2 regions of the Bacillus sp. GW823-FHT06B01 genome follow, and region 2 is predicted to be linked to the other one. Evidence: riboswitches for the same ligand, from Rfam matches in the RefSeq annotation. Region 2 holds a riboswitch; the other holds the start of a gene.
The links. Region 2 has a riboswitch for S-adenosylmethionine ahead of AC1Q8N_RS03235 (ECF-type riboflavin transporter substrate-binding protein). Riboswitches for the same ligand answer to the same signal wherever they lie in the genome.

Region 1 (4,902 bases), on a different contig from region 2:
GTGCCAAATGATTTTTATAGTAGAAATGCCCATCGCTTGGTAAGCTTCAATAACACCACGATCTACTTCTAATAAAGCTGTCTCCATTAATCGTGCAATATAAGGAGCTGTGAATACGACAAGTGGTACGATAACACCTTGCACACCAATGGAGGTTCCCATTAGAAACTTTGTAAAAGGTAAAATGAAGAATAATAGAATGATAAATGGAAGAGAGCGAATTATATTAATAACGGTATTAAGAATAGGATAAATAATTTTATTTTCATGCTGTCCACCAGGTCGCGTTAAAACAAGTGTAACGCCAAGTGGTAATGCAATAAGGATAGAGATAAATAGTGAAATAGATGTCATTTGAAATGTTTGAATGGTTGCTTCCCATATGACTTTACCCCATTCATCCAAAAAGGATTTGTTTCCCATAGTCTGTTCTACCTCCTTCTACAATGATCCCTTGCTCTTGTAAAAATGATAAAGCGCGGTCTACTTCAGTTTTTTCACCTTGCATATGAATAATCAGTTTCCCGTATGCTTCATGTTTTAACTGCGTAATATTACCGGATAAAATATTCGGATACACTTGAAAGCGTTTTGTAGCGATAGCTAACGCTGGTTCGCCAGAAGAGGTTCCTATAAATGAAAGTGTTACGATTTCTCCGGTTCTTTGAAGTTCTTTTTGTACTTCTTCTGGAATTTTAGCTGCAAATGCACTGTTTACGAATTTCTTCGTTGTTGTATGCTGTGGGTTTGTGAAGATATCCTTCACAGTCCCGCTTTCAACTACTGCTCCATGTTCCATAACAGCAACTCGGTCACATATACGCTGGATAACATTCATTTCATGTGTAATTAATAAAATTGTGATCCCGATTTCTTCATTAATCTTTAATAATAGGTCGAGAATAGATTCAGTTGTTTCTGGATCCAAAGCACTCGTTGCTTCGTCGCTTAATAACACTTCCGGTTCATGTGATAGTGCACGTGCAATGGCAACACGTTGCTTCTGGCCGCCAGAAAGTTCGCTCGGATATGCATCTTTTCGGTTAAAAAGATCGACAATACGTAAATACTTTTCTACCCTTTTTTCAATTTCATTTTTGGGAAGACCAGATAGACGTAACGGTAATGCGATATTTTCATAAACTGTCACAGTTTTAAGTAAGTTGAATCCTTGAAAAATCATTCCGATTTTTTGTCTCGATTTTGCTAGTTCTTTTGCTGATAAAGTTGTTAAGTCTTGGCCGTTTACAATGATATTTCCTGTCGTTGGTTTTTCTAATAAATTTACACATCGAATTAATGTACTTTTACCAGCGCCACTATATCCAATGATTCCAAATAATTCGCCCTTTTTTACTTGAAGGGAAGTAGGTTTAAGAGCTTCTACATTCCCTTTTTTTGTTGTAAATACTTTGGATACATTTTTTAATTCAATCATTATCGTCAGCTCCTACCAAGATGGTAAAACTGAACCATCAAATTTTTTCTCGATAAATTCTTTTACTTCTTTAGATTGATAAGCTTTCTTTAATTTATTTACAACAGCATCATCTTTATTTTCAGTACGAACAACGACCCAGTTTACATATGGTGAATCTTTTCCTTCACGGAAAATAGAATCTTTCGCAGGGCTTAATTTTGCACCTAATGCAAAGTTTGTATTAATTGCAGCTGCTTTCACTTCACTTAGTTGTGTCAGTAATTGAGATGCCTCTAATTCAACAATCTTTAAATTTTTTGGATTTTCAATTACATCTTTCGCAGTCGCTTTTTCTGTAGCCTTTGGATCCACTTTTAAAACGCCTGCTTTTTCAAATAGCTTTAAAGCTCGAAGTTCATTCGTTGGATCATTTGGTACAGCGATTGCATCGCCCTCTTTTAAGTCTTTTACATCTTTTATGTCTTTAGAATATACGCCCATAGGGAATGTTACTGTTGAAAATACTTCAGTTAATTTCATATTACGTTCCGCTTTAAATACGTCTAAATATGATTTCGTTTGATAGCTATTTACATCGAGGCTTTTTTCATCTAAAGATACGTTCGGTGCTACATAATCATTAAATACTTTTACATCAATCTCGAGTCCGTCTTTTGCTGCCACTTCTTTTACCTTTTCAAAAATTTGTTCATGTGGTCCGCCAGTTACACCGACAGTAATCTTTTTCTCATCTAATGCTTTTACCTCTTTATCAGAATTAGCACCACATGCACCTAACAATAATACCGCTCCACTTACAATGCTCAATAATACTTTTCTCATCTATAGTTCCCCCTTCATATACGTTCCAAAATAAAAAGCACCTCTCAAAAATAAGAGAGGTGCCGAATAGATAAAATAGGTTCCTCTCTTATCTTCCAAAACGAAAACTCGTTTTGCAGGAATTAGCACCTTAGCTTATACGTCATAAGCTCGGTTGCCGGGCATCATCGGGCCAGTCCCTCCGCCACTCTTGATAAGAGTATGTGTATGTAGTTTTTTAATATGGTACTAATAGTAAATCTTACAAAAAGAATTGTCAATGTTATTTTCTGAATATATTTTATTTTAAGGTAATAGAAACGTTACCTTTCTTATGTCCCTTTTCCACATACATATGAGCTTCAGCAATTTCTTCTAATCGGTAAGTTCTATCAATAACAGGTTTTAAATGTTCTGTTTCAGTTAGTTCTTTTAGTAGAATCATATCCTCTTTACTTACCTTTGCCATCATTCCATTAACAGATACATATTTTCCATTGGGTGTTAATGCATTTGTACAAAGGGATTTTTTATACTTTCCAACTGCATCAAATATAATATCGTAGCGCTCGCGCCTCTTAGTAAAATCTTCTTTCGTATAATCAATTACTTTATCAGCTCCTAAAGATTGAACGAGTTCAAAATTTGAATTACTACAAACACCCGTAACGGTTGCGCCGAAATATTTAGCAAGTTGTACAGCAGCTGTTCCTACCGATCCTGAGGCACCATATATGAGCACTTGTTGCCCTTTTTTTATACGACCCTTTCTCAGGAAATGTAATGCTGAAGTTCCACCAAAAGGAATAACTGCCGCTTCTTCATACGTCACATTGGTAGGTTTTAATGTTATTAATCCACTTTCATGTACGCATGTGTACTCGGCATAACCACCGAGGTTTAGTTCTGTTAATGCAAAGATAGAATCTCCTTTTTTAAATTGGGTTACATCTGTTCCTATTTCTTCGATTTCACCGGATAACTCTACGCCAAGTATAGGTTTTCTCGGTTTTCTGAAACCTAATATGATCCGCATAGGAATCCAAAATAAGAGGGGACTATTAAAACCGCGTATTCTACAATCTCCAGTCGATACACTTGTTGCGTGAATTTTAATTAATACTTCGTTCTTTTTAGGTGTAGGTTTCTCTATATTTTGAAGCTGAAGAACGTTAGGTGGTCCATATTTTGTGCAAATCATTGCTTTCATAATAACCTCCCGAATTTCGTTGTTTTTATTTACATCATATTTAAACCTTTCATCAAACATGTTGTTATTTAGAGCTGAATTTAAATAATGACATTGGAAATCATATAGATTTAAAAGATGAAAAAGTGGTATTATTTGGTAAAGGGGGATTTTTATGAAGAAAATTATAGTAGCTTCTAGTTTATTACTTACAATTGGTTTAGGGGTAGGGTGTAGTAGTGATAAAGTATCGAAGACGGGTGAACCCAAAACGGCATCAGTAAAGAAAGAGAAGGATTTAGCCGCAAAAGATATTTTTAATAAGGCGTATGAGAACTTAAAAAATGAAGAGTATGTAACGGTGATGCAGGATATGGACATAAAGGCTGATGGACAAGAACTGAGTATAATGAAGGCTAAAATACAAATAGAGCTGAAAACAAAGAGTTCTCGTGCTGAAATGAATGTTTCGGGTACGGATATTATCATTTATGGTGTAAATGATAAAATTGTTGGTCAAGTGAAGAATCCTAATACAGGTGAAGTTATATCTATACCAGAAGAGAAATTAAATATTAGTGGGATGAATGCAGCCAAGAGTGTGAAAGAGAATGTAGAAATCCCACCAGAAATTGTACAAAAAATGAAGATGGAAAAAAGTGGAGACAAATATAAATTAAAGGTCAGGTTAAAAGGAAAAGATGCAGAGAGTATTTTAGGTAGTATAGGTGAAACGCAGAAGAAAGCATTAGAAGCACAAAATGCAAAGGTAGAAGAGATAGATGCAGAATATATGATCACAAAAGATTTTAAATATGAATCATTAAAATTGGATATAGTTGTGAGTAGAAATAGTAAGGAGAAAGCAAAAATTATGACGGATATAAAATATACATCATATGAAAAATTTGATCCCATACAGTTGCCAGTAACGAATTAATTGATTTGAAGAGAGATGCCTAAAAGAGTAAGGGTATCTCTCTTTTTTCGTTACTAATATATTTTCTTCTTAGAAAAATATGTACAATATGTAGTGAAAGAAATTCAAACAAGGAGAGTGTCATTTGAAAAAAAGAAAGATAGTAGTTGTCATTGTAGCGTATACCGTTTTGTTAGCGGCGTCTGTACATACGTATAAAAAACAACTCGATCATCCTATGATGAGTGATGTCGGTAAATTGCTCCCGACAAAGATTAAACGTGTTGAAAGTGCTACGGATGAGCACTTGTTAGTAAAATTAGTGCAAGATGCAAAAGTTTCAGGAGAGAAAATTTCCATTGCAGGTATGCAACATAGCCAAGGAGGACAGACGTATTATCCGAACGGCACGATGCTTGATATGAAGGGATATAATAAAATATTAGAATTTGATCCGGAGGAGAAGAGGATTAGGGTGCAAAGCGGTGTCACATGGAATGACATTCAAAAGAAAATCAATCCATATGGTCTTGCGGTTCAAGTAATGCAATC
Region 2 (4,902 bases):
ATAGGTAGTTGATCATTTTAACTGGTTCGTATTATACATTATGTAAATATCCCTTTTTTGAGCATGTCCACATAAAAATAAGTAAAAGCACTCATTTGAGAGTGCTTTAAAATGGATACCAAAAGTTTTGAAATACATGTAACTTTAAATACACTGCAACAATTAAAATAAAAACACCTACAAATAAAGCAATGAAATCCCCGCTTTTCGCTTTATTTGTATAAAACCAAGTTCGTGTATTCTTCTTTCCAAATCCTCTTAAATCCATTGCATTTGAAACTGTATCGATTCTATCTAGTGAATGAATAATTAAAGGCCAAAAAATTAAGACACGGTTTTTCATACGAATCCATAAACTTGCTTCTCCTTTTTCAAAAGCTACTCCTCTCGCCTCTTGTGCATGTTTAATAACTTTATATTCTGACTGAATATCAGGTATATAACGTAATGCAATATTTATTGCATATGTAATCTTATAATGAATTCGAAATTTACTTAAGCTACTCACAAATTTGCTTGGATCAGTCGTATATATATAAATAAGTGTAAATGGTAATAACGTAAAATATTTTAATGAAAGTGTAGCTGCATAAAATAATGTTTCATATGTAATTGTTGCATATCCGATATGTAAAAACGAAGTATATGATTCGGTTAATTCGGATCCATGAGTTGGTGTAATAAATAAAATCATGACAGAATTTAATAAACTAAATGTAAATATAACAGTAAAAACAATGCAAATTTTACGAAATGGAATTTTAGCAATAAACAGTCCGATACATCCAATCATAAATACAAATAGCAATATACGAAAATCAAAAAACAAAAAAGTAAGTGTCATACAAAAGATAAATAACAACAATTTCACTGCTCCATCCATGCGATGAAAATATGTACTATACACCTTCCTCCCTCCTAATATCCTCAAAATAATATTCCATAAACCTTTCAGGATATGAAATTCCACTAAATTTAACTAGTTTGAATAAAGAACTTTCCCTTAGGTTCGCCCTTTGTAACGTTTCTGTATCTCCTAATACAACGCACGCGGAATTATTCGCAATAATTTCCCCTTCATCTAGAACAATCGCTCTGTCTGCATATTCTAAAGCGAGATTCATATCATGTGTGATAAAAATAAAAGATATTCCCTTTACAGCTAGTTTTCTAATAAACGACATAAACTGTTTATAATGATAATAATCTTGTCCCGCTGTCGGTTCATCTAATATGATAAGTTTCGGATTTGCTATTAGTACAGATGCAATCGTTACTCTCTTCTTTTGTCCATAACTTAATGCCTGAATTGGCCAATTTCGAAATGGATACAAACCACAAAGTTTTAATGTTTCTTCCGCTCTAAGCTTAATTTCTTCCTTTGAAAACTTTTTTAATTTTAATGAAAATGAAACCTCTTCTATAACAGTAGGTTGTGTAATCATATGATTTGGATTTTGCATCACATAACATATAACCTCACCACGTTTACGAATAGACCAAGAATTGATATTTACTTCATCAAATATAATCCTATCATTTTTTGTTTTGTTTATGCCTATAAGACTATGAGCTAATGTTGATTTCCCGGCTCCATTATGGCCCAAAAGTGCTACAATTTCACCTTCATATATGGAGAAATTTACATTGTCCAATACTTTTTGTTTATTAGGATAGGAGAATGATAAATTCTCTACTTTCAATAATTCTTTTTTTGTAGGAGTACCTTTACAAGAAACTTGCTTCTCCATCCACTCATTTATTACGCTACGAACACTTTCCCTTTGAAGATTTTCAAGTGGGTAGTATATTACGTCATTATTACCATCAAACTGCAATTTCTTTAATACTTCTACGTACATAGGCTCTCTTAAGCCGATAGATGGTAATATATTTGACGCTAAAATCTCTTCTGGTGTCCCTATCGCAACAATTTCCCCTTCATTCATTAAAATGATTTTATCTAAATCCAGGTTTAACATTTCTTCTATTCGATGTTCAATAATTACAATTGTTTTATTATATTGTTTATGTATGCCTTTAATAAGTTCTATTGTATGTAAACTACTTGCTGAATCTAAATTTGCTAACGGTTCATCGAACAATAATATATCAGCATTTGTTGTTAACAAACCTGCTAAAGAAACAGTTTGTTTTTGCCCTCCTGATAATTCATGTGGACTTTGTTTATGAAAAGCATGCATCTTTACCTTTTTTAATGAGTTCGAAACAATCTTTTTCATATCATCTTGATTTACACATTCATTTTCTAAATAAAAAGCTACATCCTCTTCTACTGTAAGACCAATAAATTGAGCATCTTGATCTTGCAAAATTGTGCCTACCTGTTTACTTAGTTCAAAAACACTCTCTTTCCTCGGGTCTTTTCCGGCAATTAAAATATTACCAGTATTAATCCCTTCATAAGAAAAGGGGATTAGCCCATTTATACAATGAGCTAACGTTGACTTCCCTGAACCACTTCGTCCAGCAATTAGTACTTTTTCTCCAGGGTATATATGAAATGTAATGTCTTTTACAGTAGGCTGCGCAGCATGTTCATATTGAAAACTGAATTGTTCAAAAGAAATGATTGGTTGCATGTTAACATCCCTACTTTTCAATTTTTAAATGTGTATGTTTCTTATTAGATTTAGCTAGACCTATTGTAATTGGCAATCCAAGAACTAAAAATACAATAACATCCGCAATTGTCGCTCCTAATACTTGTATAACAATTTTGTCAAATGGTTCTCCCATCACAATAACATCGAATGCCCCAGCAAATATAATAGCAATGACAATACCAATTAACCCAGTAATGGCTAAATAAGAAATATCCCGCTTATTATACGTCCCGTTTTTCACACTAAAGCTAACTCTTTTTTGAATGAGTCCCATTGCAAAGCCGATAATGCCTGAACTAATAACCCACCCCCACCAAATACCCCATCCAGCGATTGTATCTGTTACGGTATGACCGATAAGTCCTATTAACAGTCCTGCCACTGGACCAAATAACGCTCCAAAAACGGTTAAAATAGCTAATGCAGGTTTAATAAATGTATTTGGTGCAATAGAAAATCCCCAAAGTCCTAATATCCCGTATAATGCTGCTCCAATTCCGATTGCTACTACTAACTTTGTTGATAATTTGTTCATTACAATTCCCCTCCCGTATTAGTCAACTTTTATTACTCTATATTTATTTTGAAAATGAATTATGCATCGACACTCCCTTTCTATACAACAAAAAATGACCCCTTACATAAGAGGTCATTTTCTTCACGTTCAAGAATCCTCTTATCTTCCAAAAAACACGTCGTGTCCTCTGCGGAATTAGCACCTTCCTATAAAGTTATATAGGGGTTGCTGAGGTTTCATAGGGCCGTTCCCTCCACCTCTCTGGATAAGTATTAATTTGTAATTCGTATTATGGCATTAATAAGTGTAAATTTCAACACTTTTCTAATTATTTTTATTTTTCGTTTAACGGTACATTTAAATCATTGTATTCTTATCGGAATTATGAAATAATGAATTCAAAATAGTAACGGGAGGAATGTACGATGAAAGTAATCGGTTTAATTGGTGGACTAAGTTGGGAATCTACATCGTTATACTATAAACATATTAATACACTTACACTCTCTCAATACGATCAAAATGCGAAGCTTGTTTTATATAGCATGGACTTTGGTGAAGTAACTACTTTATTACAAAATCATCAATACGAAGAAGTGAAAAACGAATTAGTCACAGTTGCAAAAAAGGTTGAAAAGTCCGGGGCTGAATGTTTATTAATGTGTTCCAATACGGTCCATTTATTTGCTGAAGAAGTAGAACAGGCAATATCTATTCCACTTCTTCATATTGGTGATGTAAGTGCTAAAGAAATGGTAGAGCAGAATATAAAACGGATCGGACTATTAGGTACGAAACAAACGATGGAACAAGACTTCTATAAATCACGTCTAGCGAACTATAACATTGAGACAATTATTCCAAATAAAGAGGAAAGAAATTTTATTCATCATGTTATTTTAAATGAATTAAGTAAAGGAATTATTTCAGAAACATCAAAAGAAAAGCTATTACAAATTACAAACTCATTAATTCAAAATGGCGCAGAAGGTATATTGCTAGGCTGCACTGAAATACCATTGCTCATTTCCCAAAACGACCTTACTGTACCTGTTTTTGATACCGCTTTTTTACATGCAAATACTGCTGTGCAGTTTGCAGTATAATAATATAAAAGCATAAAGGTAGTGCCTCTATGCTTTTATATTGTCTAAACTATTTATTTAAAAGAGATGTAATCACTGCAATTGCTTCTTTAGTACCACCACATTCTAAAAAACTATCATTCAGTTTTCGTATACCATGTTTATATTTTTCATTTGAAAGAACGTCTGTTACCGCTTCATTTAAAGTTTGCACATTAACATTCTCTTTCAATAACCGATGTGCGGCTTCAAGTTCAGTTAATCTTTGCGCTATCATTGGCTGGTCTTTATCGTGTGGAATTATAACAAATGGGACATTAAAATAAATGGCATCGTGTACGCTATTCATACCACCATGTGTAATGAAAACATCTGCTTCACTTAATATTTCTGATTGGGGTACGTATGAAGCAATTATAAAATTGTCTGGCGCTTTCTTAATTTTTGAACGATCATTTCTATCACCAATTGCCATTACAACTATTCCATCAAAATCCGAGAAAGTATCAATGCAAGTATTAAAGAATGGTTCAAGTCCTTCAAGCAGTGTCCCCATTGAAATATAAATAACTTTCTTATCTTTAAGTAATTCAAATGGAAACTGTACATTTGTTTTACGCTTTGAAATACTCGGTCCAATAAAAATGTTATTTCTTCCAAATAAATCGCTATT

Region 1: another riboswitch for S-adenosylmethionine. It lies ahead of AC1Q8N_RS27265 (MetQ/NlpA family ABC transporter substrate-binding protein); the one in region 2 lies ahead of AC1Q8N_RS03235 (ECF-type riboflavin transporter substrate-binding protein).

The regions. Positions count from the first base shown of each region.
Region 1 is NZ_JBXAHR010000009.1:79,048-83,949, reverse strand. Features, by position in the region: gene AC1Q8N_RS27275 (methionine ABC transporter permease) at 1-423, opposite strand, end outside; gene AC1Q8N_RS27270 (methionine ABC transporter ATP-binding protein) at 398-1,438, opposite strand; gene AC1Q8N_RS27265 (MetQ/NlpA family ABC transporter substrate-binding protein) at 1,451-2,263, opposite strand; SAM riboswitch class I at 2,349-2,463, opposite strand; gene AC1Q8N_RS27260 (NAD(P)-dependent alcohol dehydrogenase) at 2,544-3,452, opposite strand; gene AC1Q8N_RS27255 (hypothetical protein) at 3,607-4,371, shown strand; gene AC1Q8N_RS27250 (FAD-binding oxidoreductase) at 4,496-4,902, shown strand, end outside.
Region 2 is NZ_JBXAHR010000001.1:598,331-603,232, forward strand. Features, by position in the region: gene AC1Q8N_RS03225 (energy-coupling factor transporter transmembrane component T family protein) at 107-907, opposite strand; gene AC1Q8N_RS03230 (ABC transporter ATP-binding protein) at 900-2,603, opposite strand; gene AC1Q8N_RS03235 (ECF-type riboflavin transporter substrate-binding protein) at 2,614-3,162, opposite strand; SAM riboswitch class I at 3,301-3,416, opposite strand; gene AC1Q8N_RS03240 (aspartate/glutamate racemase family protein) at 3,570-4,250, shown strand; gene AC1Q8N_RS03245 (macrolide family glycosyltransferase) at 4,300-4,902, opposite strand, start outside.